2 regions of the Arthrobacter roseus genome follow, and region 1 is predicted to be linked to the other one. Evidence: predicted binding sites of a transcription regulator. Region 1 holds the regulator's gene; the other holds the start of a gene.
The links. Region 1 encodes LexA, which represses DNA repair genes until DNA is damaged. Its sites were predicted from a motif close to TCGAACANNTGTTCGA; they were not measured.
Positions count from the first base shown of each region.

Region 1 (15,674 bases):
TGGGCTGGCCCAGCTCAAGCATGACGTAATTGGACACATCCACCGGCAATGACACTGACCGCATACCAGCTAGACGCAGGCGCGATGACATCCACGGTGGAGTTGGGCGGGAAGGATCCATGCCCCTGACGACCCTCGCGACAAAACGATCACAGCCCACGTTGCCGCGGATCGGCGCAGTCTCATCCAACGTCACCGGGTAGCCTGCACCGCTGGCAACGGGACTACCGATTGCCGCGACCGGGTCCGTAAACGCAGTACCGGTGGCATGGGCGTACTCGCGAGCAACACCGCGAATGGAGAAACAATACCCGCGGTCTGGCGTCACGTTGATCTCGGCCGCTTCATCGTGAAGGGCCAGGACCTCCAGTGCGTCGGACCCGAGCTCGGGATCCAGCCCAAGTGTGGACAGCACGAGAATGCCCTCATGATCCTCGCCAATACCGAGCTCGCGGACTGAGGCAATCATGCCTGCCGAAACATGACCGTAGGTCTTGCGGGGAGAAATCCGAAAATCTCCGGGCAAGACAGAGCCAGGCAGTGTAACAACCACTTTGTCCCCGGGCTCGAAATTATGAGCCCCACACACGATGCCCTGGACCCCCGACGGATCGATCCCATCCCCGATCAATGTTTGGGTCTGGCCTTCAGGAACCACCCGAACCTGACACCAATTTATGGTTTTACCGTTCGACTGTGGTTCCTTCTCGGCCGAAAGTACTTGGCCGACTACGATGGGGCCCGTGAGCTCGTCAAGGGGCCGATGAACGTCTTCTTCCTCGAGCCCCACTCGAACCAGTTCCGCCATAACGTCTTCTGCCGTTGCATCTGTAGGAACTTGAGCGTGCTCTCGCAGCCAAGAAAGTGGGATACGCATACCTTAGATCTCCATCCCGAAGTGTTCGCTGAACCGGACATCGCCCTCGATCATGTCGCGCATATCCGGGACCTCATTGCGGAACATGAGTGTCCGCTCTATCCCCATACCAAAAGCAAAACCCGTGTATTCCTCTGGATCTATGCCAGCGGCCGAGAGTACGTTGGGGTGTACCATCCCGCAGCCACCCCATTCGATCCATTGCGGGCCACCTCGAGCTCCCGGATGCCAGATATCCAGTTCCGCCGACGGTTCGGTAAACGGAAAGTAATTAGGCCGCAACCGAATTTGGGCCTCGCCGCCGAACATCAGTCTGGCGAAGTGTTCGAGTGTTCCACGCAGATCGGCCATGGTCAGACCTTTGTCGATGGCCAATCCCTCGAACTGGTGGAAAACCGGTGTGTGTGTGGCGTCGACTTCGTCGGTTCGGAAAACCTTGCCGGGGCACAGCACGTAGATGGGCACTTCGCGCTCCAGCATGGAACGGACCTGGACGGGGGATGTGTGGGTACGCATGACCAGATGCGCTTCGGGCGGCTCCACGAAGAAGGTGTCCTGCATCTCCCGGGCGGGATGATCCGGAGCAAAGTTCAGGGCATCGAAGTTGAACCACTCTGACTCCACCTCCGGCCCCTCGGCGATTTCCCATCCCATACCGACAAAAATATCCGCGACGCGCTCCTGCAGCAGGGACAGCGGATGCCGAGCTCCGGCCCGACGACGGACTGGCGCAGCCGTAACATCGACGGCTTCTTCGACGAGAATCGTGGCTTCACGCTCGGACTCAAGGGCCAGAGTTCGCTCAGCGAGCGCAGCTGAAATGCGACCGCGAGCAGGACCGATGAGCTTCCCTGCCGCGGCCTTCTCTGATTTCGCGAGTTGCCCGATGGACCTGTTGGCCAGGCTGAGCGGGGACTTATCACCGACATGAGCAAGCCGTGCCCCCTTGAGCTCATCGAGATTAGAGGCCGTAGCAATGTGCTGCAAGGCAAGATCAACTGTGGCCTGTACAGCCGCTTCGTCAAGGGGATCGGGCGCTAAGGCACCGTCTTCAGAGTGTGGCATGTGCGTGGGCTACCTGTCTTACCTTTATCAGCTGGAATCGGCAATGCCAGTCTAGTTAACCACGGACCTATCAATCGCTCCCAACGGGTCCCAACCCAGCACCCGAACGAGTTCGTGAACGATGGGCCGGTCAGCTGGAATCCACGGCAGCGCCAGCAGCTCAGCAGCGGAATCCTGGTCCACCCACCGGAGTTTGTCATGATCCTCAAGCGGTTCAGGTACTCCATGCACAATCTCAGCGAACCACACACGCATGGCTGCTCTGTCGTTGAGGGGCCACCCCTGATCCAGCGGCCCTATAAGCTCGGAACCCAAGGACACATCCACCCCCAGCTCCTCGAGCAATTCACGTCGCAACGCATCCGGACAATTTTCGCCCGGCTCTACCTTGCCACCAGGGAACTCCCACAACCCTGCCAAGGTCTCCGGAGCGCTCCTGCGCGCCACCAGAAGCCGCGTGGTGCGAGAGAGTGAATCCACTATGGCGCCGCCCACAATCTGCTTAAGGTGCCCTTCACTATTCATGCCGGTGAGTCTACGGTCTCCGATAGGCTGGACTCCACGTGTGCCCTGGACAACGCTGTCGGCGCGCATCCACTCGTCTCATTTTTTGGCATCGAAAGAGGTATATGCCTTCCGTCCTCCCCCTCCCGGCTTCCTCGCTCCATCAGGTGAAGTTTGCAGTTGTCGCCCTGGCAGTGGGCGGGTTTGCCCTCGGAACCACGGAATTCTCTATCATGGGGCTACTCCCCGAAGTCTCCGCAGGTCTGGGCGTCTCCATCACCGACGCCGGGGTACTTATTTCCGCCTACGCACTCGGTGTCGTCGTGGGAGCGCCTATCCTCGCGGCTGCAACCGCACGAATGTCACGCCGGAAACTAGTCCTCGGACTCATGGTTCTCTTCACCATTGCCAACGCGTCGTCCTATTTCGCCCCGACCTTTGAGTGGCTCATTCTGACTCGGTTTATTTCGGGGCTGCCTCACGGAGCCTATTTCGGAGTCGCCGTCCTCATCGCAGCCTCTCTGGTCGGCCCCACCAAAAGGGCCCAAGCTGTCGCTATGGTCATGCTTGGCCTCTCCGTGGCGAATGTGGTGGGCGTCGCAGCCGTCACTTGGCTAGGCCAGAACGCTGGCTGGCGCCATATGTTCACCGTCGTCGCCGTCGTCGGACTACTGACCATAGTCCTCCTGTACTTCTTCGTTCCCGCCCAGAGCGTTCATGCAGGAGCCAGCATCCGACGAGAACTGGGCGCACTGGCTAGCTTGCAGGTATGGCTCACCCTCTTCATTGGAATTGTCGGCTTCGGCGGCTTCTTCGCAGTCTATTCCTACATTGCACCGACCATGACGGATGTATCCGGGTTTCCCTCTTCCGCCATTCCCATCATCACGTCGGTTTACGGCCTCGGAATGGTCGCGGGGAACATCATCGGCGGAAAGCTCGCAGACCACAACGTCATGAGAAGCATCTATGTTGTCCTGACCTTGATCGTCGCGTCTCTGTTGGCGTTCCACTTCCTCGTGGAGCTTGCGTGGGCAGCAATCATCATGATCTTCGTGATCGGGGCGGTTGGTTCCGCACTGGTTCCCGGGCTCCAGACGAGGCTGATGGACGTCTCCCCGGACGCGCCCTCGCTGGCGGCATCCCTGAACCACTCAGCCCTCAACGTTGCCAACGCGCTCGGTGCATTTCTCGGCGGAGCCGTTATTGCTTGGGGGTGGGGACTGAAGGCACCAGCACTCGTCGGGGCTATCCTCGCTCTGCTGGGGCTCGGCATAGCCGCTTTGTCAGGAGTCATTGAGCGGCGACGCCAGGACCGAACCAGTGATGCGGTGACGTCCGTCGGTTCCTCCCATTAGCTCTTTACGGATACGCGGCGAAGGTCCGGCTCAAGGTAGATAATCCGGGCGCTCGGAACGGCAGCGCGCACCCGCTGCTCCGCGGCATTGATCTCCCCCGCTATCTCATGCCCTGCAGCCTGGGCCCCGATGGAGATCTTTGCGGCAACGAGAATTTCCTCGGGACCAAGATGGAGAGTCTTGAGATGAATTATCTTGTTGGCCGAATTCGCTTCGATTGCTTGTTCGATTCGCTTGGTATCCTCCGCTGTCGCGGACTCTCCCAATAGAAGAGACTTGGTCTCAAGCGCCAGAATGATCGCGATGACCACCAACAACAATCCGATCATGGCAGTGCCCAACGCATCCCAGATTCCGTTGCCGGTCAGCAGGGTCATGGACACACCAAACAGGGCAAAAACGAGTCCGAGGAGAGCACCAAGATCCTCAAGCAGGATTACCGGAAGCTCGGGAGACTTGGCTGAGCGGACAAACCGGATCCAACTCTTCTTCCCCCGGACTCTGTTTGACTCTTTGATCGCCGTGCGGAATGAGAATGACTCCGCGATGATCGCTCCGATAAGGACTGCTGGAGGAACCCACCACCATGCTCCCTCGATCGGGTGTGGATCCTGCAGTTTGTGGTACGCCTCGTAGAGCGCAAAAAGTCCACCGACACTAAACAGCACGATCGAGACGATGAACGCGTAAATATACCGCTCGCGTCCGTACCCGAAAGGGTGTTCGGCACTGGCTTGACGCTGCGCACGCTTTCCACCGACCAGCAAAAGAACTTGATTACCAGAGTCAGCTACAGAGTGGATGGCTTCCGCGAGCATCGACGACGACTGCGTTAGTGCCCAGCCGATGAACTTGAATACAGCGATGGTCAGATTAGCTATAAGCGCTGCAACTACAGCTTTGGTACCACCGCTGGCAGACATCGATTTCCCTCTCACCTACGTACATTTTAGCCCTAAGGCTCCTGAGAAGAATACGCTACCGACGCCTGGCTATTCATACCGCCCCACATCGTGAGACCAGCAATTATCCCTCAACGACGCTGAGCCCGCGCTGACGCGTAAAGGCAGACCGTTGCTGCCGTGCCAACGTTCAGACTCTCGGCCCGCCCATATAGTGGGACCGCAACACGGAATCGAGAAGCGCCAAGCTCCTCACCGTTGAGCCCCTTCGCCTCGTTACCGAACAGCCAGAAAGAAGGGTCTTCCAAACGCGGCCTGGCGGCATCCACCCTAGAATTTTGAGGCATCGCTATCTCCGCGGCTCTGATCCCATGGGCCTTGTAGTAGCGCTCGGCGCTTTCATCCTGGAGCGTGTCCAGATCTTCGCTACCGTAGCCATCGGCGGCAAGGGACACCAACCCAATCTGGCCAGCCTGCGCAACGAGGACATTGAAGTCCTGTCCCACCACAACAGGGAGGTGGAAGAGTGAGCCCACTGTCGACCGAACAGCTTTTGGGTTATAGATGTCCACACTGCCAGATGTGAGGATAATGGCATCCGCACCGGCCGAATCAGCCGCTCGCAGGATCGTGCCGGCATTCCCCGGGTCCTGAACTCGACACATGACAGCAATGAGTCTGGGCTGCCGATCGAGAACTGACTGAAGAGAGACATCCACCTTGTGGCATACGGCAACAACGCCCTGAGGATTTACCGTGTCCGCCATCGCAGCCAGCACCTCATCCGAAGCGGCTCTCCACGGAACACCATTGAGGAGCTCTAACAGCTCCGGATCACGTTTTACAGACGCCGCTGTTGCGTAAATCTCCACCACAACTTTTCCACTACCGCAACGAGTTCTATCTAGCTTCAGCGCTTCCTTCACCGTCTGTGGCCCCTCAGCGAGAAACAGACCTCGACGCGAACGCGCTGAGCGCCCCGACAGTTGTGCCACATCCTTCACCCTGTCTGCACTGGGGTTGGACATTGACGCAATCTGGGGGCGCTCAGTGTTATGCATTTGTTAATTCAGTTCTGCCAGCTAAAACTAGTCCTGCATCTTCTGACGCGACTCGCCACCCGCAGGCTCGAAGCCAGCGGCCTTCGCAGCATCCACGCTCTCAAACCAGAATTCAGGCTCAGTCTGCTCGTACCAGGTTGAACCCGGTACGTGGTACTTGCCTGACTGGTTCCCCTTGATGGGGTGACCTGTTGGAGCTTCGCCGCCGTCGGCCTTGACGGAACCAGCAGTTTCGATGGCAGGCTTAGTGCTCTTGACCGGAGCAGCCTTGGCCGCGGTCTTGGCACTCTTTGCCGTTGCGGGTGCGGAGGCTACCGCGGGCGCAGAGGTATCCGAGGGCAGCGAGTCCTTGGCGATTTTAACGAGCGCGGCGAATGCATTGGCATCGCTCACGGCCAGCTCAGCGAGCATGCGGCGGTCAACTTCCACCTGAGCGGCCTTCAAACCCTGGATCAAGCGGTTGTAGGTCAAGCCATTTGCGCGGGATGCCGCGTTTATGCGCTGGATCCAGAGGCGACGGAAGTCGCCCTTGCGTTTACGGCGATCGCCATAGCTGTAGACGAACGACTTCAGCAGCTGCTCTTTCGCCTTGCGGTACAGGCGTGAGCGCTGTCCCCGGTAGCCTTTGGCGCGTTCCAGGATAACCCGACGCTTCTTATGGGCGTTTACTGCCCGCTTCACACGTGCCACGTGCGTACTCCTTTGATAAAACTCCCGATCGGATGGTTGTTATCGAACATTCCAGCCGGGATAACTTGGTGGTTTTTCGACAGCCCATGAGGGCTTGTCGCGGGAAGTAGCAGTTAGATGCCGAGCATCTTCTTGATGTTCCGTACGTCAGCCGGAGCAACGATCTGATCGCTGGCCAGGCGCCGCTTCAGACGCGAGGACTTGTGCTCCAAGTAGTGACGACGGTTAGCCTGCTGACGCTTCAGCTTTCCTGAACCAGTGAGTTTGAAGCGCTTCTTCGCCCCACTGTGGGTCTTCATCTTCGGCATCGCTACCGATCTCCTTACGTTTTTCCTCAGGCGTACGCCATCGGGTCTTGTGGTACACGGTCATGGGTACCGGCGGTTTGTCCTGCCGCCTAGCGACGACAGGGGTTTGTCCACTTACTTGGCCGGTCCCGGCTTTCCTTTGGGGGCAGCCGGTTTGGCCTTTGGTGCGGGTTTGGGCGCCGGGCTTGGTGAAGTCTTCGCGACGGGCTTCGCAGCCACTGGCTTCTCCGCGGCCGCCTTGGCCGCCGTCGTCTTTTCCGCGGCTGGCTTTTCTGGCCCTGACTTCCCCGCGGCCGGTTTAGCGGCCGTCGTCTTCTCCGCGGCTGACTTTTCTGGAACTGACTTTTCTACAACCGATTCTGGCGTTGCAGCTTCCTCGTCCTTGGCCTTGGGTGTTTTCTTTTCCTCCGGAACAGTCTCTGGAGTGCTCGTAGGCGCATCGGCCGTAACCGACGGCTTTTCAGCGACTATGTCTTTCGGCTCTGCTTCCACGGTGGGTACCTCAGCCTCAACTACTGGTGTCTCCGCGGACTTCTTAGCCAGTTCTGCGGACAGCTGATCACCAATGGTCTGAGTCAATGGCTGGCCATCTCCGGACTCATCAACCCGCTTCTTGGCGTCGTTCAACGCCTTGGCCTCAGTTCGCTGGGCTGACCGGCGTGCCTCTGCCTTGGCCTCGGCCTTGTTCTTGGTTGGCCCGATAACCATGACCATATTTCGACCGTCGATGCGCGGTGATGATTCGACGAGACCGACCTCGGATACGTCGTCCGCGAATTTCTGCAGAAGCCGGATACCCATTTCCGGTCGCTGCTGTTCCCGGCCACGGAACTGAATCATTGCCTTGACCTTGTCCCCGGCAGCCAAGAAACGCCGTGCATGCCCAGTTTTGGTGTCATAGTCATGGGTATCGATCTTCAGGCGAAAACGAATCTCCTTGAGGACCGTATTCGTCTGGTTCTTGCGAGCTTCGCGCGCCTTCACCGCAGCTTCATACTTATATTTCCCAAAGTCCATGAGCTTACATACGGGAGGTTTGGCCTGCGGCGCCACCTCAACGAGATCAAGGTCGGACTCCGTTGCCAGGCGTAGGGCATCCTCGATACGGACAATGCCGACCTGTTCCCCTGCTGGTCCTACCAACCGCACCTCGGGAACGCGGATCCGGTCATTGATACGTGGCTCGCTAATGTGTAACTCCTGATTGTTCGTGGTAACTGATGCCGCTTGCACAATGAAGAAGGCCTCCAACTGCATGCGCAATAGGAGGCCTCGAGGGTTCGGTGGACGGCGCCGTGGATGGGACCACAGCAAGCGCCGCTGATGTCTGGCGCGCCACCGACCGGAACCCGGCAACTCTGTTATACAGGCTGTCGCGGGTGGGAGAGGTCTCCGCTTGCTATTGATTGGTAAATAACGCCAATCAATCGGTCTGTGTAAAGCTTAGCAGTATGACTAGTCATGACAATAATTCCCCTGAGAGTTCCGTCCGCAACGCCTTTCCTGCGTCCGAAGTCGGGACACCGGTTTCGGAACCACTTGCTGACGCCGCAAACCAGATGCGGGACATTGCAGAGGTCGCAGCCGTTGAGGTCATCACGACGGCCGCCGTGCATCTCATGAGCGCAGCAGCCGTTAAGTGCGGACTGGCTGCAGGCGACGACGCGGAGGAGCTTAAAGATCTCGATGAAGCGCGCAAGCTGATCACAGCATTGGCAGGCTTCGTCACTGCCGCGGCTCCAGAGATCGGAAGTCAGCATGCCGGACCTATCCGTGACGGCCTTCGCTCACTGCAGCTGGCTTTCAGGGAAGCATCAAGCATTCCGGATGCCCCGGGCAAGGGCCCGGGCGAAAAGTACACAGGGCCCGTCAACTAGAACGGCGCGGTCAGCATGGCCGTCCCATTGACCCTAGACGCTTGAACGGTGCCTCAGTCCGTCAAGCGAACTTCAAGCGAGTCCACCTTCTCGGTGAAGCACGAGTTCGAAGCTAACCTCTCTCGAAACCGAGCCGCCACCTTCTGAACTTCCGCAGCGCCGAGGCCAGGCAAGAGCTGAAGCCAGACAAGTAATTCAGGTCCCGGCCCCCCACCGGCAACTACGGAGCCGGCGGCAGTACGCGAGGCAATGCCCGGGCCCGGTTGAGCTATGACTTTATTGACCAAGCTCTCCTCGGCAACTGCTGCTTTGAGCAGTATTGCTACATCCGGATCCTCATACGACGGGTTCCAAGAAGCCTGCTGAGCGAGCGCCCACAGCGCAGGCCGGCGAACCACGAAGGTGAAGTTCGAACCGGGATCCACAACCAACAGCTCAGCTCCCTCGGAGACTGCGGAGAGAGCCGCTCTGGGAGCGTAGACGGCAACGGGCCTTGCGTCCGAGTGCCATCGCTGCATATGCGCCACACAGGAAAAGATCGGAAGAGCCTTCCGTCCGTCCGGAGCCTGCAGCCAAATGAGGGCCATATCGGCCTCCTTGTCTGAAACGATCCCTAGCTGCCCGGAGGCTTCTGTGCTTAGTTCAGCCACTATCGGCACAAAGACGCGCGCCTGACTCAGCGCCTGGACGACCGCGTTTTCTCCGCACTCGCCAGCGACAAGAAGGTCAACAGCGCCTTGGTAGTGCGCGTTGACCGATCCGTCGTCGTTATCGAAATCATGCAAGGGGTTACCCGACGCCGAAAGATCACGCCCTTCCCATAGGGCACCCGCGGAATCAGCCTTGCCACCGGCCCTACGCAGAGCGGCGACTATATGTTCTGGCAGTTCCTTCGTCACCGTCGTGCTAAGCCCTTCCCGCGACGTCCAACGCCTCTGGCAACGTGAAGTTCCGGGCATATAGCGCCTTGCCCACTATGGTGCCTTCCAAGCCTGCCGGCACTAGCGTCCGTAGCGCCCGGATATCTTCAAGACTTGAGATTCCGCCAGAAGCTACAACAGGTCTTTCCGTACGGACCAGCATCTGCCGCAGTAAGTCAATATTCGGTCCGCGTAACGTTCCGTCCTTTGTGACGTCGGTGACGACATAGCGCGCGCACCCTGCATCCTCAAGCCTGGCGAGCACATCCCACAGGTCCCCGCCCTCGCGCGTCCAGCCTCTGGCCGCCAGCGTCGTTCCGCGCACGTCAAGACCAACAGCAATGGCGTCCCCGTACTGGTCAATGACTTTCGCCGTCCACTCCGGGTCCTCCAGAGCCGCCGTACCAAGGTTGACCCTGGTTGCGCCCAGTTCAAGGGCTGCCTCGAGGGAAGCGTCATCTCGAATACCGCCAGAGAGTTCAACTTGCACCGTTAGTTCACGGACGACTCTCTTCAAAAGTGGCACATTAGATCCGCGTCCGAACGCAGCATCGAGGTCTACCAGATGGATCCATTCCGCACCGCCCTCCTGCCAAGCGATGGCGGCATCCAACGGGTCACCGAAGGATGTCTCGCTGCCAGCTTCCCCCTGGACCAAGCGGACGGCTTGGCCGCCTGCGACATCAACGGCGGGCAGGAGTTGGAGTCGGGGTGATTCAATCGGTTCAGTCATGTGAACAGGCTTTCGTTTCGATTAGAGAGTCAACAGATAGGCGGCCAACAACGACAGGCCAGCAAGGATCCATAGGGCTACAGTCAAAAAGGTGGAGAAATTTTGTCTGCGAAACGAGATCGCGCCACCGATGAGCAGACCTGCTAGGGCCATGAGGAGTAAGCTCCCCACGGCTAGCTGAAACTTCCAAGCCAGTTTTGGAGAAGCGCCGCGCCTGCGTCGCCGGATTTCTCTGGATGGAATTGAGTCGCTGATAGTGGACCGTTCTCGACGGCGGCGATGAACGGCCCGCCGTGATCCGACCACGTCACCATAGGAGCCTTCATTCGAGGTTGGGTTACATCGAAGTCCCATTCCTGCACCGCATAGGAATGGACAAAATAAAAGCGCTCAGACTCTAGGCCCGCGAAGAGCCGAGTGCCTTCCGGCGACTGAATCGTGTTCCAGCCCATATGGGGAACTACCGGTGCCCGTAGAGGTTCGACAGTACCGGGCCATTCCCCCATCCCATCGGTGCGCACGCCGTGCTCGACGCCCGCATCAAACAGGATCTGAAGCCCAACGCAGATGCCTAACACCGGTCGGCCTCCGGCAACCCTCCGGCCGATCAGCCTCAGCGCATCAACCTTCTTCAGTCCCTGCATGACAGCGGCAAAAGCACCAACTCCAGGGACCACGAGACCGTCGGCCTCGAGCACTTCATCGGCTGAGGACCCCAAGGTGACCTCAGCTCCCACGCGCTCGAGCGCGCGAACAACTGACCGCACGTTTCCAGACCCATAGTCCAGAACTGTCACACGGTTGCTCACAACGCACCTTTTGTTGATGGAATGCCGTTAACCCGTGGGTCCTTCTCCACGGCAGTGCGCAACGCGCGGGCAAACGCCTTGAACTGAGCCTCGACGATGTGATGTGGGTCTCTCCCGCTCAGCACACGCATATGCAGACAGATATGCGCGTGGAGCGTAATCGACTCAAAGACGTGGCGGGTAAGCGCGCCTGTGAAGTGTCCACCTATGAGGTGGTATTCCTGACCGGCAGGCTCGCCCTCGTGAACCAGATACGGACGGCCCGAGATGTCGACAACCGCCGTCGCCAGCGCCTCATCAAGCGGAACCGCAGCGTCTCCAAAACGTCGTATTCCAGTTTTGTCTCCAAGCGCGGCCTTCAATGCGTCTCCGAGCGTGATGGCCACGTCCTCCACCGTGTGGTGCACATCTATATGGGTGTCCCCCTTCGCCTTGACCGTGAGGTCGATCAGCGAATGCTTGGACAAAGCTGTGAGCATATGGTCGAAGAACGGTACCGACGTATCGATGTCCGAGCGTCCCGTCCCGTCAAGATCAACGGTGACGACCACCGACGATTCACTGGTGGAGCGCGCGAGCGATGCTGTGCGCCTACCGCTTACCTGCGTGTTCATAGAGGTAGTCCTTTGGTGGAAAATTTTAGTGAGTTCGCTTGAGGATGGGCTTCCTGTCACGACTTCAAGTATGACTCGTCCTGAACCAGCCTCCCCAGTTCAGTGAGAAACCGCTCCGTCTCCTCCGCGGTTCCGGCCGTCACCCTGAGATAGCCCGGAATTCCAACATCCCGAATCAGGATTCCCGCAGCCAGCAGGCCCTGCCAAACCCGCGAGGTGTTCCTCACGCCGCCGAAGAAAACAAAGTTGGAATCTGACTCCTCTGGCCTGAGACCGAGATCACGCAGTCCCTCGACAATTCGATCTCTCTGGCACTTGATGTCCTCCACGTTGGCCAAAAGTATCGCGGGGTGCTGAAGAGCAGCATTGGCTGTTGCCTGCGTGATAGCCGACAGGTGATATGGCAACCTCACCAGCCGAAGCGCGTCCGTTACCTCCGGAGACGCAGCAAGGTATCCCACTCTGGCTCCCGCAAGGGCGAACGCCTTGCTCATTGTTCGACTAACGATTAGTCGCTCTCTTCCGGGAAGCAAGGACAGAGCACTCGGGGTGCCTTCCTTGGCAAACTCCGCATACGCCTCGTCCACTATGACGATCGCCCGGCTGCTCTCACCGGCAGAGTAGACCGCTTCAACGACATCTAGCCCCAACGCAGTTCCCGTCGGGTTATTGGGTGAGCACAAAAACACCACGTTTGGGGCGAGGACTGCGACCTGCTCCGCGGCGTCCCTTGCGGTGAGACTGAAGTGATCACTGCGCTCGCCACTGACATACTCGGTGTTGGTTGCACTCGCCAGCAACGGGTACATCGAATATGTTGGCGGAAACCCGAGGGCTGTGCGGCCGGGGCCACCGAAGGCCTGGAGGATCTGCTGCAGTACCTCATTGGATCCATTGGCCGCCCAGATATGGTTGGGGGTCAATGAGTGGCCGAGATACCCGGCCAATAATGTGCGTAAAGTTGTAAATTCGCGATCCGGGTACCGGTTCAAACCCTGGATAGCTTCCTGAACTGCCTCCGCGATGGCTTCTCGCACTTCCAGCGGCACACCGTGTGTATTTTCATTGACGTTGAGGAGCACCTCCGCGTCTATCTGGGGCGCTCCGTACGGCTCTAACCCCACCAAGTCCCGCCGCAGTGGCAACTTATCCAGTCGATCCAACTTTTCACTCACGAAACAAGCTTAAATGAAGAGCAGCCACAAACGAAAAATGAGACCGAGTCATCTAGGCAAGCCAAATGTCGCCCACTCCACTACCGGGAAACTGGCACGAAGATCTGCTGCCCGGCTTGCACCGTTGACGTGCCAAGATCGTTCAACTCAACGATCTCAAAAACAACATCCCGGGGATCACGGTCCGGAGAATACTCGAGAGCCAAGTTCCACAGGCTTCCACCGCTGGGCACGCTGACGCTCACGGTATCCGTGGGGTTGAGGTTGTCGAACCCTGAAGCCATGGCAGGGGCTGTAAAGAACCCTACAAACGTCAAGAGAGAGGCCGCCAAAACCATCAACGGAAGTCCGATGAAGACCAAGCGACCCCTCCGAGTCAGGGACAAACGTGTACCTGCGTCTGCAGGAAAAATCGATGCGGTTCCCAAGATCGACGAATTGGTCGACATGTCAACACCTTCCTTCGTTCATGTGTTCGATTTTATTCGACCTTCGAAGCTACGAATAGAACACATGTTCTATTCGTAGCTCATTTATAGCACCGATGATCGAGTATTGTCGACACACCTTCGAACAAATGTTTGAGAAAGCGGTCAACGCCACATAGGCTGGTGACAACAATCGGCAGCGGATCATGGAAAGTACTCCACCATCCGGGACTGACATTTTGCCGATTGGGATTCTTACGTCGCACGTCTGGGCGACAACACAGTGGAGGAAGCCGAATGACACCCGCAGATGCCTACTCCGAATCAGGAACATCGCACCGTCCTGCCGCTCCCCGCCCTCTGACTGTTCGCCAAGCCAAGATTTTGGAAACTATCAGGCAGTCCGTATCAACGTACGGTTACCCGCCGTCCATGCGGGAGATTGGCGACACTGTGGGCCTGGCAAGCCTTTCAAGCGTCACCCACCAGCTCGGCCGCCTAGAAAAGCTTGGCTACATTCGGCGAGATCCGAAGCGACCCAGAGCCATGGAAATCCTCTCAGCCGCCCCCCCTGAGTCAGCTGCGTCCGGGGGGAAGAACGGGACTACGCCCGGCCCCGCAACGATCACTGCTCTACCGTTACCAGACTCAGGACCGGCCATGGTTCCGCTGGTGGGTCGTATCGCTGCCGGTGGTCCGATACTGGCCGATCAGGCAGTCGAAGACGTCATGCCCCTGCCCCGCCAGCTGGTGGGCCATGGAGAACTTTTCATGCTGAAAGTCGTCGGGGACTCCATGATAGACGCCGCGATCTGTGACGGAGACTGGGTAGTCATCCGCAGGCAGTCGACCGCTGATAATGGGGACATTGTCGCCGCTCTCCTGGACGATGAAGCGACCGTAAAAACTTTCCGCCAACGGGACGGCCATACATGGCTGTTACCGCAGAACACCCAGTACGAACCAATTCTCGGCGATCATGCCACAGTCATGGGCAGGGTCGTTTCGGTTATGCGTTCGCTATAGCCAAGTCTAGGTTTCGTCTCTCGCGGCCAGTCTCTTGAGGACGCCTATAACAATATCCTGGTCCGAGGTAGCCCAGAATGGCGGCAGCGACGCACGTAGGAATCCGCCGTAACCAGCAGTAGCCAAGCGCGAATCCAAGATCGCCACGACTCCACGATCATTACTGCTTCGAATCAGGCGGCCAGCACCCTGAGCAAGTTTCACAGCTGCCTGCGCTGCAGAAACGGTCATGAAACCATTTCCGCCGATTTTGGCGACGGCCCTGGTACGCGCGGTCGTCAAGGGGTCATCCGGCCGCGGAAAGGGAATTCTGTCGATGGTGACAAGCCGGCAGGAGTCACCAGGGACATCCACGCCCTGCCATAGCGACATCGTCCCAAACAGGCACGTATCCGGCTCGGCACCGAACTGCTCGATCAGAGCCGCCATGGTCGATTCACCCTGGCACAGAATAGGGAAATCGACTTTGCTCCGAAGCGTGTCCGCCGCCTCCTCGGCCGCCCTTCTCGAAGAAAATAGCCCTAAGGCCCCGCCTCTGGAAGCTTTTAGCAGCAGCTCCAGTTCCACGAGTTGAGCCTGAACACCGTTCCGGTCGGGCTTAGGCAGGTGCCCGGCAACGTACAAAACACCCTGCTTTGGATAATTGAACGGGGAACCAACGTCTGTCCCGGTCCAGGACGGGACGTTTGGCCCCGCAAGACCCAGCCCGCCAGCGACCGGTCCGAATTCTGCTCCTACGGCGAGGGTGGCTGAAGTGAGGATCACCGTGTGATCCTCAAAAAGTCCGGACCGCAGACGGCCAGCTACCGATAGCGGTGCAACATGCAGACTTGCGGGCTGACTCTCATCCGGTTGCGAATACCCGATACCAGGTGAGAAGGTGCTCGCTCGAGAGGCCCACAAGACCTCGCCGGCATTCTGCGCATTGATCAATCGCTCACACAATTCAAGGATGGCCGTCACTCGCGAGCGAGCGGTTTGTCTCCCACCATCTGCCGGTGAACCTGCATCCTGCTTCGAATCGGACAGTCCCACACGACAGGCATCCCGAACCTGGGAGATCGCCTGTTCCTGCTCCTCGTTGAGGCCGGCGTGCATCAAGCCAGACGACAGTTCCGCCATCGATTCCTCGAAATGGCGGGCCGCGGTCGACAACGCTTCAACGCTCGTGTTGGTGTGTTTGCGCATAGACGATGCTGCCGCGGATATCAGGTTCGACGAGAGCTGACCGGTGACAGCACCGGTTACGCGGTCCTGAAGCTCGTGAGCTTCGTCGATGACCACGACGTCGTACTCCGGAAGCACTGCTAGCCCCTCGAAAGCACTG
Region 1 covers NZ_JAFBCU010000001.1:1,472,946-1,488,619, reverse strand. Annotated here, with positions in the region: gene pheT (phenylalanine--tRNA ligase subunit beta) at 1-877, opposite strand, end outside; gene pheS (phenylalanine--tRNA ligase subunit alpha) at 881-1,942, opposite strand; gene JOE65_RS07380 ((deoxy)nucleoside triphosphate pyrophosphohydrolase) at 1,994-2,467, opposite strand; gene JOE65_RS07375 (MFS transporter) at 2,572-3,804, shown strand; gene JOE65_RS07370 (cation diffusion facilitator family transporter) at 3,801-4,727, opposite strand; gene JOE65_RS07365 (TrmH family RNA methyltransferase) at 4,838-5,767, opposite strand; gene rplT (50S ribosomal protein L20, sunset domain variant) at 5,795-6,457, opposite strand; gene rpmI (50S ribosomal protein L35) at 6,571-6,765, opposite strand; gene infC (translation initiation factor IF-3) at 6,880-8,022, opposite strand; gene JOE65_RS07345 (DUF1844 domain-containing protein) at 8,217-8,642, shown strand; gene JOE65_RS07340 (SseB family protein) at 8,696-9,541, opposite strand; gene priA (bifunctional 1-(5-phosphoribosyl)-5-((5-phosphoribosylamino)methylideneamino)imidazole-4-carboxamide isomerase/phosphoribosylanthranilate isomerase PriA) at 9,549-10,295, opposite strand; gene JOE65_RS15315 (hypothetical protein) at 10,317-10,448, opposite strand; gene hisH (imidazole glycerol phosphate synthase subunit HisH) at 10,469-11,104, opposite strand; gene hisB (imidazoleglycerol-phosphate dehydratase HisB) at 11,101-11,718, opposite strand; gene JOE65_RS07320 (histidinol-phosphate transaminase) at 11,775-12,893, opposite strand; gene JOE65_RS07315 (peptidoglycan-binding protein) at 12,974-13,342, opposite strand; gene lexA (transcriptional repressor LexA) at 13,619-14,347, shown strand; gene JOE65_RS07305 (ATP-dependent DNA helicase) at 14,354-15,674, opposite strand, start outside.

Region 2 (15,674 bases), 460 kb from region 1:
TTTGGGCATGGCAGGTTGGTGGCGCCGAAGACCAGCGGATACCATCAAAGAGCCGTTGCGCCAATGTAGGGCGTCGCGCAGGTAACCAACAATGCAAGGAGACCCCGTGTCCGAATCCTCACAGATCACCCTCATCGTCGATGGCGAAGAGAATATGGTGACCACGGGGACAACCGGAGCGGAAATCTATGCTGATCACCGCGACGTGGTCGTAGCCCGAGTCAACGGTTCTTTGAAGGACCTGAATCAGCCGCTATCAGACGGCGACACCGTTGAGGCAGTCACCGTTGAGTCCCCGGATGGACTCAACGTCCTGCGACACTCGACCGCGCATGTCATGGCTCAGGCTGTCCAGCAACTACGCCCCGATGCCAAGCTGGGTATCGGGCCATACATCACGGATGGCTTCTACTTCGACTTCGACGTCGCCGAGCCCTTCACCCCGGAGGACCTGAAGAAGCTCGAGAAGATGATGCTCAAGATCGTCAATCAGAGCCAGTTGTTTTCCCGACGGGTGGTCAGCGAGGCGCAGGCCCGCGAAGCGATGGCCGAGGAACCGTACAAACTGGAATTGCTGGGCAAGTCAGAGGACGCCGATGCGGTGGGCGAGGGCGCAAACATCGAAGTTGGCGCCGGAGAGATCACCATTTATGACAATGTGGACCGCAAATCCGGTGACACTGTGTGGTGTGATCTCTGCCGTGGACCGCACCTGCCCAACACCAAACTCATCTCCAATGCCTTCGCGCTGACACGCTCGGCCGCCGCCTACTGGCTTGGAAACGAAAAGAACAAGCAGCTCCAGCGCATCTACGGCACGGCATGGCCCACCAAGGAAGCACTGAAGGCCTACCAGGAGCGTATGGCCGAGGCTGAACGCCGCGACCACCGCAAGCTGGGTGCGGAACTGGACCTGTTTTCGTTCCCCGACGAACTCGGCTCAGGCCTGCCGGTGTTCCACCCCAGAGGCGGAGTCATCCGCAGGACCATGGAGGACTACTCACGCAAGCGGCACGAGGAAGCCGGCTACGAGTTCGTTTATACGCCGCACATCACCAAGGGCCACCTGTACGAATTATCGGGTCATCTTGACTGGTATCGGGACGGCATGTTCCCGCCCATGCATGTGGACGAAACCCGGAACCCTGAGACCGGAGAAGTGATCAAGCCCGGCCAGGACTATTACCTGAAGCCGATGAACTGCCCCATGCACAACCTCATCTTCCGTTCCCGCGGGCGTTCCTACCGGGAGCTGCCGCTACGGTTGTTCGAGTTTGGCTCCGTTTACCGCTACGAGAAGTCAGGCGTGGTGCACGGGCTGTCACGTGTCCGTGGCATGACTCAGGACGATGCCCACATCTACTGCACACGCGAGCAGATGAAAGACGAGCTGACCACGACGCTCAATTTTGTCTTGAACCTTTTGAAGGACTACGGGATGGACGATTTCTATCTCGAGCTCTCCACGAAGGATCCTGAAAAGTACGTTGGTTCCGATGAAGCTTGGGAAGAGTCGACACGCACCCTAGCCGAAGTGGCTGAGGCCTCAGGTCTTGAACTGGTACCGGACCCGGGTGGCGCGGCCTTCTACGGGCCGAAAATTTCCGTTCAGGCCCGCGACGCGATTGGCCGGACCTGGCAAATGTCCACGATTCAGCTGGATTTCAACCTTCCGGATCGTTTCGAACTTGAATACCAAGCAGCTGACGGTACACGGCAGCGGCCAGTCATGATCCACCGGGCGCTGTTCGGTTCTGTCGAACGTTTCATGGCGGTGCTGATCGAACACTATGCCGGAGCCTTCCCAGCATGGCTGGCACCAGTGCAGGTCGTTGCCATTCCAGTTGCGGACGCATTCAACGACTACCTCTTCGACGTTGTCGGAAAGCTCAAGGCTGAGGGGATCCGCGCCGAAGTGGATATCAGCAGCGACCGCTTCCCGAAGAAGATCCGGACCGCCAGTAAAAACAAGATTCCGTTTGTGCTGATAGCGGGGGGAGAAGATGCCGATGCAGGTGCGGTTTCCTTCCGCTTCCGTGACGGCAGCCAGGACAACACCGTTCCAGTGGATGATGCCGTCCAGCGGATCGTTGCCGCAGTGCGAAACCGCGAGCAGTAGGCGGGGTCGCGGTGACAGGGGGAGACGTTCACGACGACGCTGTAGTTGATGACTTCACAGTCCCAGGCGTTCCAGACGCTTTCCAGCGTCTGTGGACGCCGCACAGGATGGCATATATCCAGGGCGGTCAGAATCAGTTCAATGACGTCGAGGATTGCCCGTTTTGTATTGCGCCCCAGCGAACGGACGAAGAATCTCTGATAGTCCATCGTGGCCTGCATGCGTATGTTGTACTGAACCTCTTTCCCTACAACCCCGGCCATCTGCTGGTCTGTCCGTACCGTCATGTACCGGACTACACAGATGTAGATGTGGAGGAGACTGCAGAAATCGCTAAGCTGGCGCAGATCAGTATGCGGGTTCTTCGTGAAGTTTCCCATGCCACCGGCTTCAACCTTGGTATGAATCAGGGTGCCAGTGGCGGTGCCGGCATTGCGGCGCACCTTCATCAGCATGTCGTGCCGCGCTGGAGCGGAGACGGCAATTTTTTCCCGATCATCGCCCAGACCAAAGCCATAACACAGACCCTGGGTGAGGTGCGCGAAAAAGTCGCTGCTGCCTGGCCCACGGGACAGTAGTGCAGGTACAGGAGCTCCCTCATTGTTGAACCGGTACACGCGTCACTTCTTCAGTCGGCTGTTCACGCCTCTGGCAAAAATGCTTTTACGCGCGGGAATCTCCCCGGATGCCGTGACCATCGTGGGCACACTGGGAGTGGTAGCGGGAGCGCTGATTTTTTATCCCATGGGACAGCTGTGGTGGGGATCGGTCTTCATTACTCTCTTTGTGTTCGCGGATCTGGTGGATGGGCTCATGGCACGGCTAACATCGCGGAGCAGCGCTTGGGGGAACTTCCTGGATTCAACTCTTGACCGGATATCCGACGGCGCAGTATTTGCCGGTGTCGCCATCTGGTTTTATACCGGCGGAGCGAATCCCTCGATTGGCACGGCCGCCGTTGCCTGTCTCGTTTTGGGCATGCTGGTTTCTTACGTGCGCGCCAAAGCAGAATCCTTGGGCCTTGACGCTAACGTCGGGATAGCAGAGCGCGCGGAACGGCTCGTTGCAGTCCTTGTCGCCACAGGATTCACTGGACTTGGCCTGCCGACGGTTTTTCTGCTCGTGGTGCTGTTAGCGCTGGCAGCCGCTAGCCTCATCACCGTGTGCCAACGGGTGGCTACGGTCTACCGGCAGTCACGCGTTAGGACGTAATGCTAGTCAACGGATGCAGCGCACTCGATTACCATTGAACATAACCATTCCACCGAGTTTTAGGGGCTCTTTGTGTCCACGGCCGAAGTAAATTCATCCACTGAACCCACCACCGGCAGCAACCGCGTCAAACGAGGCATGGCGGAAATGCTGAAGGGCGGCGTCATTATGGACGTCGTCACGGCGGAACAGGCACGGATCGCGGAGGATTCCGGGGCTGTAGCCGTCATGGCGTTGGAACGGGTCCCCGCGGACATTCGTGCACAGGGCGGTGTCTCGCGCATGAGCGACCCAGACATGATTGACAGCATCATTGATTCCGTATCCATCCCCGTCATGGCTAAAGCACGCATCGGTCATTTCGTGGAAGCGCAGATCCTTCAATCCCTGGGCGTTGACTACATTGATGAATCTGAAGTCTTGACCCCAGCCGACTTCAGCCACCACATCGACAAGTGGAAGTTCACGATTCCCTTCGTCTGTGGTGCCACCAACCTCGGTGAGGCTCTGCGCCGCATTAACGAAGGCGCGGCAATGATCCGATCCAAGGGTGAGGCAGGCACGGGAGACGTCTCCAACGCCACAATGCACATGCGCAAGATCCGCTCTGAAATCAATCGTTTGTCCTCTATGGCCGAAGACGAACTGTACGTTGCGGCGAAGGAACTTCAGGCACCGTATGAACTGGTCAAGGAAGTTGCTTCCGCGGGAAAACTTCCGGTGGTGCTCTTCACAGCCGGTGGTATCGCCACCCCCGCTGATGCCGCCATGATGATGCAGCTTGGCGCAGACGGAGTCTTCGTGGGTTCCGGAATCTTCAAGGCTGGCAACCCTGCCGAACGAGCGGCCGCCATCGTCAAGGCCACCACCTTTTACGATGACCCCGACACTCTGGCATCGGTCTCCCGCGGTCTGGGTGAAGCGATGGTCGGCATTAACGTGGACGAACTGCCGCAGTCGCACAAGCTGTCCGAACGTGGCTGGTAGCCGGTAGTTGGAGCGGCTCTCGAAGTAAGCGGTTTGAATATTCCCGGGACTTAGCCCGCAGGAAATTCGTGGCCGCCGCTCGAGAGCCGCTCAGACAGCCGTTCTAGGCGAGTCCGCGCCTGACCAGCAGCGGCTGCATCTCGGCGTCCCTACCGCGGAATTGGCGGAAGGACTCCAGCGGATCCTGACTGTTCCCCCGCGACAGGAGCAGCTCGCGAAAACGCTCGCCGTTGGCTCGGGTAGCGCCACCGTTGGATTTGAACCATTCCACGGTATCGGCGTCCAGAACCTCACTCCAGATGTAGGAGTAGTAGCCTGCTGCGTAGCCGCCAGCGAAAATGTGCTTGAAATACCCCGTCCGGTACCGCGGCGGAATCAGCGACACTAAAACTCCGGCTTTCTCAAGGGCATCCCTCTCGAAGTCCAACGGATCTTCGACACTCTGACCGGGCTCCAGCTCGTGCCAGGCGAGGTCCAGTAATGCCGCACCCAGATATTCCGTGGTGGCGAAGCCTTCACCCCAAGTGCTCGCTGCCTCAATGCGGTCGATGACCTCTTGGGGCAGTACTTCACCGGTGATGTGGTGTTTCGCGTAGTTCTGAACTACCTCCGGCCAGAGCATCCACATTTCGTTGACCTGGGATGGATACTCAACGAAGTCCCGGGGAACCGCTGTACCGGACAGGCTCGGGTACTCAACAGCGGAGAAGAGTCCGTGGAGGGCGTGTCCAAATTCGTGGAAAGCCGTTGTCACCTCAGCTAACGTCAGGAGGGTCGGTTCACCGTCGGCCGGACGAGAGATATTCAGGTTGTTGATGACCACGGGGCGGTTCTCGAGCAGGCGAGACTGATGCACGAAGGAGTTCATCCAGGCGCCGCCACTCTTCGTGGGCCGGGTGTAGTAGTCGCCTAGGAAGAGGCCAAGTCCGCTACCGTCCGCGTTGAAGACTTCCCACACTCTTACGCCAGGGTGATATCCCACCAGATCCGTGCGTTCCTGGAACGTCACGCCGTAGAGAAGGTTCGCCGCGTGGAAGATGCCGTCGTGTATGACCCTCTCGAGCTCGAAGTAGGGGCGAAGCGCTGCGAGGTCGACGTCGTACTTGTCCACACGGACCTGCTCGGAGTAGTAGCTCCAGTCCCATGGTTCAAGGTCGTGGCCCGCCGCAGAGCTGAGCTCGCTGGCCTCATATTCTGCGTTCCGCACTGCTGCCAGAGCGAGAGCGTCAGTCATCGCGTGAATGGCCTCCAATGACGGTGCTGTCTGGTTGTCAGTGGCATATTCTGCGTGACTCTTGCATCCAAAGAGGGAGGCTCTCTCGGCGCGCAGTTCAGCGATCTCAGCGCCAATGGCGAGGATGCTCTCGGCTGAGGCTGAGGCTCCACGACTGACGGACGCGGTGTGCAACCGACGGCGAGTGTTGCGATTGTGTAGCTGGGGGAGGGCAGGCTGCGAGGTTGGAAGGACAAGCGGCAGGAGAAACTTGCCGTCGTGCCCTGCGTCACTCGCGGCAGCCGCCGCTGAGGCAATGGAATCTGGGGTAAGGCCGTCGAGCTCTTCCTCGGATTCAACCACTAGCGCTGCTGCGTTAGTGTCGCTGAGGAGCCGCTGCTGGTAGTGCGTGGACAGGGTAGAGAGCTGGCCGTTGATTTGCCGCAGCCGCGTCTGTCCGTCGTCGTCAAGGTTGGCCCCTGACCGGGTAAACGCGTCTAGGTATTCGCTGAAGAGGCGCTGGGATTCGGCGTCGTCCGGCACTGTGGAGACGGCATCCTTGATCCTGGCGTACAGCGGTGCGTTGAGGTGAATGTCGTCGTCGAGCTCAGAGAGGCGGCTAGCAATGTCACTCTGAAGGGCTTGGATCCCCGGCGTCGAATGTGCCGCGGCGAACGTGAAGAAGACCGCACTGACACGGTCCAGAATGGCGCCCGAGGTCTCAAGAGCCACAACCGTGTTCCTGAAGGTGGCCGGCTCCGTTGATTCGGCGATGCGTTTGGTCTCGGCCGCCTTCTCGGCCAGGCCGGCGTCGAATGCTTCCGCATAGTGATCTTCCGTGATGGCCTCGAAAGGAGGCAGTCCGTAGGGAAGAGGGCTGGGTGATAAGAAAGGGTTGCTCATAGTGAGCAACCCTTTCACATGCTGTGGTCCTATCGACCGAAGATGATGGACATCGGAGTGGCTTGGGAACCCTGTCCCTGAGGATTGTCCTTGAAGATCGCTTCAATGGTGGCCTTGTCCAGATGGGTGTCGTGCCCCATGGCCACCACTCCAAGGTCGTTCGCGTCCATGATGGACGTTCCACCGAACGTTGCTACGAACTCTGCAGGCACTTTCTCGCGAACCAGTGCGCTGAGCCGTCGGGCCACGCCCTCTGGGTCCTTCGGCGCAAGCTTGACGCTGTTCGATGAGGAACCGAGGCTGTAGGGGGTGGCGCCGTCGATAGCGTTGATGTCGTTACCCACCGCGCGGTAGAAATCACCCGATCGTCCGCGCAGCTTGCCAACAAGTCCGGCAGCGGACGCCTTGAGGATCCGCTGCAGGCCTACTTCGTTGATGGCGATCTGCATGGACCATGGGCTGCCCAGGCCGATCCCTGCCGGCGTCCGGGTAACAAACTTGCTGAGGATCCTGGCAGCTGGAGAGACCTTGATGTCCCATACGGGGAAGGATCGTCCCTGGGTGATCGCTACGATCTTTTCGCTGACAAAAAGGTACCAGCGAGCGTCGGAAGCAACCTGACCATGAATTTCTCCGGCATCAGGTAGACCCTCGAAGAAGCGGTTGACGTAGCTGACCACCTCAGGCTCCAGCTTGGTTTCCCGCCGGAAAACATCGGTCTGCAACGGGTAGCGGCGAAAGGTTTTGCCGTCGGGCAGTTCAAGATCAAGAGTTTTATCCGGATTCGGTTCGTAGTCGCTCTTGTTCTCAATACCGTCGCTCTGGACAGGTCCGTCGACGAATTGCCGCAACCACAGTTCCGTGTTGAGTAACCGCCAGAACATCATGGTGTCGGCGCTGTTCTTGTCGTTGAGGTAGCCCTCAAAGGCAGTCAGGACGGCTTCCCTGTTCCAATAGGGCCGCTCGGCGAACGAATTGGACATGAAAATCTTGTAGATGTCCTCCTTCATCAGCTTGAACCACTCTGCTTCAGGAGTTGTAAAACCGATCTTGTTTCGTCGGTTGGTGATCATGGACGGGAGCAGCTCGCGCATTGAATCCCGCAGGACACGTTTGTTCCAGCCAGCCTTGATGATCGCTTCATCGGACAGAGTGAACAGGAATTTGACTACTTCCTTATCGAGGAATGGCACACGGCCTTCGAGGGAGAAGCGCATCGTGTTCTTGTCTTCGTAGCGCAGAAGAGACGGCAGTGAAGAGCGGAAGAGGTCGTCGACGAGACGCAATTTCATGTTGTTGCGAATGGTACCGAATTGTTCGCTGCGAAAGCGGTGAGCGAAGTCGCGGTTCAGCAACTGGGAAATGGCCACTCCCTTTCGGGCGGTGAGCTTCGCAAGAATGCGGAACCGAGCCAGTCTCAACAACACGTCGGCGGACGATGCGGTTTCCCTGAGGAGCGTGGAGTAATCGCCGGCGCGTTGAAGCTGACGCAGGTAGGTGAAGTAGTACGGAATATAGCCGGCCATCATTTCGTCGGCGCCCTGCCCATCGAGGAGGACCTTGACGTGCTGGGTCGCTTCTTTCATGACGCAGTACTGAGCGTAGGGGCCGGAGGAGATGATCGGCTCCTCCATGGTTTTCACGAAGTCCTGCAGATCCGTCGCGAACTGATCGGCTTGCGGAAGAATCTTGTGTCCGGTGACCGTCCCGCGGCACTTGTCCAGGACAGCGTCGGCGTACTTTTCCTCGTCGTTGATTGAGTTGGGGAAGACGGCACTGAACGTTTGCTGCGAGGCTCCCACGGAGTCAGTGGCCGCCGCGTGTTCCTGCATGAGTTTGTTGATCGTGACCACCACGGCTGAGGAATCCAGCCCACCGGACAGCGCAGAGCCCACGGGAACGTCTGCTTGTAGCCGTAGCCGAACCGCTTCCGTGAAGCGTTCGCGGTATTCATCCACCACATCATCGTCATACGGACGATTGGTCGATGACAGTTCAAGGAGCTCGTCACGGAGCCTGGTGAACATCGTGATGTTGTACGTACCGGTTGAATGGTCAATGACCATCTGCTCACCCGGCAGGAGTTTTTTGACTCCGACAAAAAAGGTCTCGGCTTCGTCGTCGTGGATGCGGAACTGTAGGTACCTGTACAGGATGCGCTCATTGGTAGCCCGGGGAACGTATCCACTATTTAGAAGCGGGGAAATCTCGGAAGCGAACAGTAGTTTGGGGGAGCTCTCGGTTCCGGCATTGGCGTAGTAGAGGGGCTTGATCCCGAAGTGGTCGCGGGCCAGCACCGTTCGCCCTCGTACACCGTCAAAAATCGCCAGACCGAACATGCCGTTGAAGCGGTCGAAAGCATTATCTCCCCACTGCTCGTAAGACTGCAGAACTACCTCCGTGTCCGACTCGGTGCGGAAAGTACGGCCGAGGGCTTCGAGCTCAGCACGAAGCTCCAGGTAGTTGTACACCTCGCCGTTGTAGACAAGTACGGTCCTCCCATCGGCACTGATCATGGGCTCCTGACCATGCTCGATGTCGATGATGGACAACCGCCTGTGGGCGAGCCCGGTTTCACCTTCAGTGAAGTATCCCTCCCCGTCGGGTCCGCGGTGTTCCATACAGCTGTTCATCGTTTTCAGGAGCGCCATGTCGTCCCCGAAACCGTAATACCCGGCGATGCCGCACATGTTGAAACCCTTATCTGTTGCCTTTGACGTCCGTGTCAATGCTACTTGCTGCGATCGCGGAGACGGGCTTCACCGCCCACAGGCGTCTGTCGGTTCAACGGCAACTATGATGGTCTGGTGACTGCTTCCCCCTCTGCAGGCGCACACGTGCGCCCCGAAACCGTTTCCGTTCGACGCCTCACAACGGTGGGTGTTTTAGCGCTTCAGGGCGATTTCCGTGAGCACGCTGCTGCGGTCACCAAGTGTGGCGCAGTGGCGGTTCCGGTGCGCAGGCCGGAAGATCTCCAGAGTGTTGACGGACTGATCATCCCCGGTGGTGAGTCGACCGTCATGGATAAGCTCTCAAGAATTTTCGGCCTTGCGGAGCCGTTGCGAGACTCGATTGCCAGTGGCCTGCCTGTCTATGGGTCGTGTGCCGGAATGATCATGCTGGCCGATCACATCGCCGACGCTGCCGTTGGCCGGGATGGGCAGCCTCAACAGACATTCGGGGGAATCGACATGGTGGTGCGTCGGAACGCTTTCGGCAGGCAACGGGAGTCCTTTGAAACTGACCTCCACTTTGGTGGGCTGGAACGTCTTCACCGGTACGACGCCGGCTCAGGGACGGTACCGCCGGTACATGCGGTATTCATCCGGGCACCCTGGGTTGAAAGTGTGGGCAACGGCGTAGAGGTATTGGCTTCGGTAGAGCCGCTGACGGAATCCGCAGCAGGGCAAGGCCCGGGTGTCGCTAGAATTGTCGCAGTCCGTTCCGGGAGCCTTCTGGCCACCTCGTTCCACCCGGAGGTATCGGGAGATCGACGCATCCATGAACTATTTATCCAGATGATCAGAGGAGAATCGTAGAGCATGTCGGGACATTCAAAGTGGGCAACGACCAAGCACAAGAAGGCTGTTATCGATGGGAGGCGTGCCAAATCGTTCGCCAAACTGATCAAGAATATTGAAGTCGCCGCCCGAGCCGGCGGAGCCGACATGGCGGGGAACCCCGGTCTTGAGCTCGCAGTGCAGAAGGCAAAAAAGACCTCAGTCCCCATCGACAACATCAACCGTGCTGTCAAGCGCGGCGCCGGTCTACTGGGCGAGGCCGTGGACTATCAGGAGATCATTTACGAGGCCCGCGGCCCTCAGGGTTCAGCGATGCTCATTGAATGTCTGACGGACAGCAAGAACCGTGCGGCCTCGGAGGTCCGCCTCATGGTGACCCGTAACGGGGGCACCATGGCGGATCCAGGTTCCGTAGCCTACATGTTCACGCGCAAGGGCGTTGTAAATCTTCCGGCGAAGGACCTGTCGGAAGAGGACGTCCTGCTGGCTGTCCTCGATGCAGGCGCCGAAGAAGTCAAAGCATCCTATGAGAGCTTTGACGTCATCTCCGAGCCCCAAGACCTCCGCTCGGTAGTCACAGCCCTTGAGGAAGCCGGTATCGAATACGAAACGGACGAGGCTGAGTTTGTCCCGTCCATGTCAGTTGAACTGGAAGCGGACGCAGCACAGAAATTCATCAAACTCGTCGATGCCCTGGAAGAACTTGATGACGTGCAGAACGTTTACTCCAACGCGGACATTTCCCCAGAAGTCATGGCCCAACTCGACAGCGCGGACTAGCAGTCGCGCCTGTGATTCGATCAAGGAAAGAGCCTCTGTGAGCCTTCGTGTACTCGGAGTGGATCCGGGCCTTACACGCTGCGGAATTGGCGTCGTTGATGTGGCGGCAAATCGATCCGCAACGCTCGTTGCCGTTGGCGTTGTCGGAACTGCCGCCGATGAGAGTCTGGACAAGCGCCTGCTGGTGATTGCCCTGGCGATTGACGAGTGGCTGGACAGGCATGAACCCGACGTCGTCGCTGTCGAACGCGTTTTCAGCCAGTTGAATGTCAGCACGGTGATGGGAACGGCTCAGGCCTCCGGTGTTGTGATTGCGGCGGCCGCCAGGCGGGGACTGCCCGTAGCCCTGCACACGCCGACAGAGGTGAAGGCGGCAGTGACCGGGGACGGCCAGGCAGGAAAGGAAGCGGTGACAAGAATGGTCACCCGCATCCTCGGCCTTGATGCACCGCCCCGGCCCGCCGACGCCGCCGACGCTCTTGCCCTGGCCATCACCCATGCATGGCGATCCGGTGGAGCTTCTGCCAAGACACGGCCGGGAGGCGCAGCCGGATCTGGTCAGACTGCAGCGCAGCGGGCGTGGGTGCAGGCCGAGGCTGAGGCCAAACGTTCACCCGCAGGACGGAAGCGCTGAGAAAACTCGTTGCCATAACAGGCCGGTGTGCCTGAAGCGAAGTCCACGCAACAACAAGTAGGGTATTCGTAGATATGTTCGGATACTGCCGTAATGCAGGAGGTTTGGCGTGATCAGTTCGCTTCGGGGTGACGTGGCGCATGTCGGTCTCCACAGTGCCGTCCTTGATATTCATGGCGTGGGCATGTTGGTGCACGCGACTCCACAAACTCTGGCCGGTCTGGTCCCAGGACAGCCGGCTTTGGTCCACACGTCCATGATCGTACGAGAAGATTCCATGACGCTTTACGGGTTTGCGGACGTCGAACAGCGCACGGTATTCGAAACGCTGATCGGAGTCAGCGGAGTTGGACCGCGTCTCGGGCTCGCAGTTCTCGCGGTTCACTCACCGGAAGCGATCCGCATCGCGGCGTCCAGTGGTGACGACAAAGCGTTCAGCAAAGTCCCCGGGATTGGGCCCAAAGGCGCACGCCGAATAGTTTTGGAGCTCGCAGACAAACTTGTACCGATCGGTGGACCAACCGACTCACCAGCGGCGCAGTCTGGTTGGCGTTCGCAGGTCCTTCTGGCAATGACCGGGCTGGGGTGGTCGGAGAAAGACGCCGAAGTGGCCATCGACCAAGCGGTGAAGAACGAACCAGATACGGCGGATACTGGCAACGTCGCGGAGATTCTTCGTCTAACCTTGCGGCTATTGGGCCAAGACGGTGCCCGCGCCGGATCGCGGACAAAGGTATGAAGACGTGAGTGCTGACCGACAAACGGAACCTGATTCCAACGTGGTCTCAGCCGGGTCGGACCCAGAGGACCGGGCCGTTGAGGCCGCGCTGCGGCCGCGGACCCTGGATGACTTCGTGGGGCAAAAACGGGTCAGGGGTCAACTTTCTTTGATGTTGGAGGCATCGCGGATTCGGGGGAGGAGCGCCGATCATGTGCTGCTCTCTGGTCCCCCTGGGCTGGGCAAGACAACTCTGGCGATGATAATCGCCAGCGAAATGAACGCACCATTGCGGATTTCCTCCGGACCGGCAATCCAACACGCAGGTGATCTTGCGGCCATCCTCTCGTCTTTGACCGAGGGCGAGGTGCTGTTCCTGGATGAAATACACCGAATGTCCCGGCCTGCCGAGGAGATGCTGTACATGGCCATGGAAGACTTTCGGGTGGACATCGTGGTGGGCAAAGGGGCTGGTGCCACGGCTATTCCTCTGGAATTGCCGTCGTTCACGCTGGTGGGTGCCACAACCCGTGCCGGTCTGCTGCCCGGTCCGCTGCGAGACCGCTTTGGATTCACAGGTCATCTGGAGTTCTATTCGAGTGGGGAGCTGGAGCTTGTCCTGAGGCGTTCGGCGATGCTCATGGACATGAGAGTGACATCGGCTGCCTTCGCGGAGGTTGCAGGGCGCTCTCGGGGGACTCCTCGTATCGCAAACAGGCTGCTGCGCCGCGTCCGGGACTGGGCGCTGGTCCATAAGGTTCATCAGATTGACGACTCAGCGGCCGGTGCGGCGCTGGATATGTATGAAGTTGACGAACGCGGGCTCGACCGGCTGGACCGAGCGGTTCTTCACGCACTGATCACCAAGTTCGACGGCGGCCCTGTGGGCCTGTCCACCATCGCGATTGCGGTGGGTGAAGAGCCCGAAACTGTTGAATCGGTCGCGGAACCATTCCTTGTCCGCGAGGGCCTTCTGGGGCGTACGCCGCGTGGCCGAATCGCCATGGCCGCTGCCTGGGACCACCTCGGGCTGGAGCGTATTGGAGGCGCGCAGCAAGATGCCGTCAGGAGCCTGCTGCTGGATGAGGATGAAGAAGCGCCGAATTGGCTTTAATGCATTGGTCGTCGTTTGAATCGGCGCGATCGGCGTAGACTGATCTGACGCTCGGCACTGAAGCGCGCCCAACGGGGCGTGTCTGCGTGCCCGTGCATGCCGGGAATATCCCGGTGAATAAGCCATCAGCAACAGAAACGGAAGCAGCCGACGTGCTCCTACATGTCCTTGCCGAGAGTGGAACCCCCGAATCCGGTGGTTTCAACTTCATCAATCTCCTCCTGCCCCTGGCACTCGTTGTCCTGATCGTCCTCATGTTTCGAAAGCAGCGGACCGCTCAGAAGCACGTGCAGGAACAGCGTACCCAGATGGTGCCCGGCACCGCTGTCATGACCAACTTCGGTCTATTCGGCACAATTGTTTCGATTGATCAGGATGCAAATCAGGCTGTTCTCGAAATCTCGCCCGGTACCCATGCCACGGTTCATATGCAGGTTTTGACAAAGGTGGTTGAGGAAACCGCACCGTCAGATCCGAACGAGGAAACACCCACGGTCCCCGATGATGCGTCTTCTCTGGAACACCCAGGGCACGTTGCGGATGTCACGGAAACACCGCAGGAATCCGCGGACCGGCTAAACCAGGAAAGCAAGAACAAAGACAACTAGTCCTCGCTGTCGGGCAGCGCGCGGATTTCCCACGCACCAAGTGTGGGGCCGGAGCCGGTTACTGTCTGCTGACCGCTGAAAACGGAAAGAACCACCATGTCACGTAAAAGCCCGGTCACGGCTGCACGGAGAACTCTCATTTGGTTAGGGGTAATATTTGCTGCCCTAGCACTCACCCTTGGCGGCGGAACCATGTGGGGCGAAGCCTCCTGGACCCCAAAGCTAGCCTTGGATCTTGAGGGCGGTACCCAAATGATTCTCGCGCCGAAGGTTCAAGGCGGGGGTGAGGAAATCACCCAGGAGCAGCTAGACCAGGCGGTGTCTATCATCCGTCAGCGTGTGGACGGAAGTGGCGTTTCGGAAGCAGAAATCACTACCCAGTCCGGACGCAATGTTGTGGTTAGTCTTCCGGGCATCCCGGACTCGGACACCCGTGATCTCATCCAGGCCTCAGCCCAGATGGAGTTCAGACCAGTACTGATGCGGGCCCCCGCTCCGGCAGCGGAGACACCGACACCCAAAGATCAGCTGACCACCCCGACGGCCAAGCCAACCAACGGCAGTGATCTCAACTGGGTGACTCCAGAGCTTCAGCAGAAGTTTGAAAAATTAGACTGCACCGACCCCAAGGCGCTGGAACCAGCCGCTGAGCCTGCGGATCCAGACAAGCCGATGATCTCGTGTGAGCCTGATACCGGCAGTAAGTACATTCTTGGTCCGGTCGCGGTACCCGGAACCGATATTGAATCAGCTGATTTTGGGCTCCGCTCCAACTCCCAGGGGCAGACCCTGAACGAGTGGGCGGTGAACATTGACTTCAACGGCGATGGAACCGAGAAGTTCAAGGAGGTCACTACCCGCCTCTACTCTTTCGGCCAGCAGGACCCGCGCAACCAGTTCGCCATCGTGCTGGACGGCACAGTCATTTCGGCACCAACGACCAACGCTGTGATCCCCGATGGCAAACCGTCCATCAGCGGTAGCTTCACCGAAGACTCCGCGGCCGCACTTGCGGAACAACTGAAGTACGGTGCTTTGCCCATCAGCTTCGAAATCCAGAGCGAACAACAGATCTCCGCGACACTGGGCGCAGATCAGTTGCGGCTGGGCCTCATCTCCGGTGTTATCGGCCTCGCCCTCGTCGCCGTGTACTCGATGTTCCAGTACCGCATGCTCGGCTTGGTGACGATCGTGTCCCTCGTGGTCGCCGGAGTGCTGACATATCTTGCGATCGCCATTCTCGGGTGGACACAGAACTACCGGTTGTCCTTGGCCGGCGTGGCAGGCCTTATTGTGGCGATCGGCCAGACAGCAGACTCCTTCATCGTCTATTTCGAACGAATACGTGATGAATTGCGCGATGGTCGGAACATGGTATCCGCTGTTGAGAATGGTTGGCGGCGTGCCAAGCAGACGGTTCTGGCATCGAAGGCTGTCAACCTTCTTGCGGCAGTCGTGCTGTTCTTTGTGGCGGTCGGTAGCGTGCGCGGCTTTGCCTTCACCCTTGGCCTGACTGCTATCGCCGACCTCATTGTGGTCTTCCTCTTCACCCACCCGACGATGCAGCTGTTGGCAAAGACCAAGTTCTTCGGAGGTGGGCACCGATGGTCGGGACTGGATCCGAGTCTGCTCGATGTTGTGCCCATCTACCGTGGAGCTGGACGATTGCGGGAGCCTTCGACGGCTGCGGTAGATGCCAACAAGGGAAGGGCCGGAGCCAAACCCATCAGCGCGCGTAACAAGCCCGCTTCAAAAGAGGCGGAGCGCCGGTTGACGATCGCCGAGAGGCGAAAAGCAGAGGGTGCGGAACCGAACGTTTACGCCGGGAGCGACTCTGCTCCGAAGGAGGAGAACAACTAATGTCG
Region 2 covers NZ_JAFBCU010000001.1:1,931,622-1,947,295, reverse strand. Annotated here, with positions in the region: gene thrS (threonine--tRNA ligase) at 107-2,119, shown strand; gene JOE65_RS09450 (HIT family protein) at 2,131-2,697, shown strand; gene pgsA (phosphatidylinositol phosphate synthase) at 2,720-3,331, shown strand; gene pdxS (pyridoxal 5'-phosphate synthase lyase subunit PdxS) at 3,404-4,318, shown strand; gene JOE65_RS09435 (M3 family metallopeptidase) at 4,422-6,434, opposite strand; gene asnB (asparagine synthase (glutamine-hydrolyzing)) at 6,464-9,163, opposite strand; gene pdxT (pyridoxal 5'-phosphate synthase glutaminase subunit PdxT) at 9,272-9,973, shown strand; gene JOE65_RS09420 (YebC/PmpR family DNA-binding transcriptional regulator) at 9,977-10,735, shown strand; gene ruvC (crossover junction endodeoxyribonuclease RuvC) at 10,773-11,369, shown strand; gene ruvA (Holliday junction branch migration protein RuvA) at 11,479-12,108, shown strand; gene ruvB (Holliday junction branch migration DNA helicase RuvB) at 12,149-13,201, shown strand; gene JOE65_RS09400 (preprotein translocase subunit YajC) at 13,315-13,809, shown strand; gene JOE65_RS09395 (hypothetical protein) at 13,806-13,949, opposite strand; gene secD (protein translocase subunit SecD) at 13,906-15,669, shown strand; gene secF (protein translocase subunit SecF) at 15,669-15,674, shown strand, end outside.
Region 2: a site for LexA is predicted at 11,436-11,451, ahead of ruvA (Holliday junction branch migration protein RuvA). Genes of this name have one in related genera too.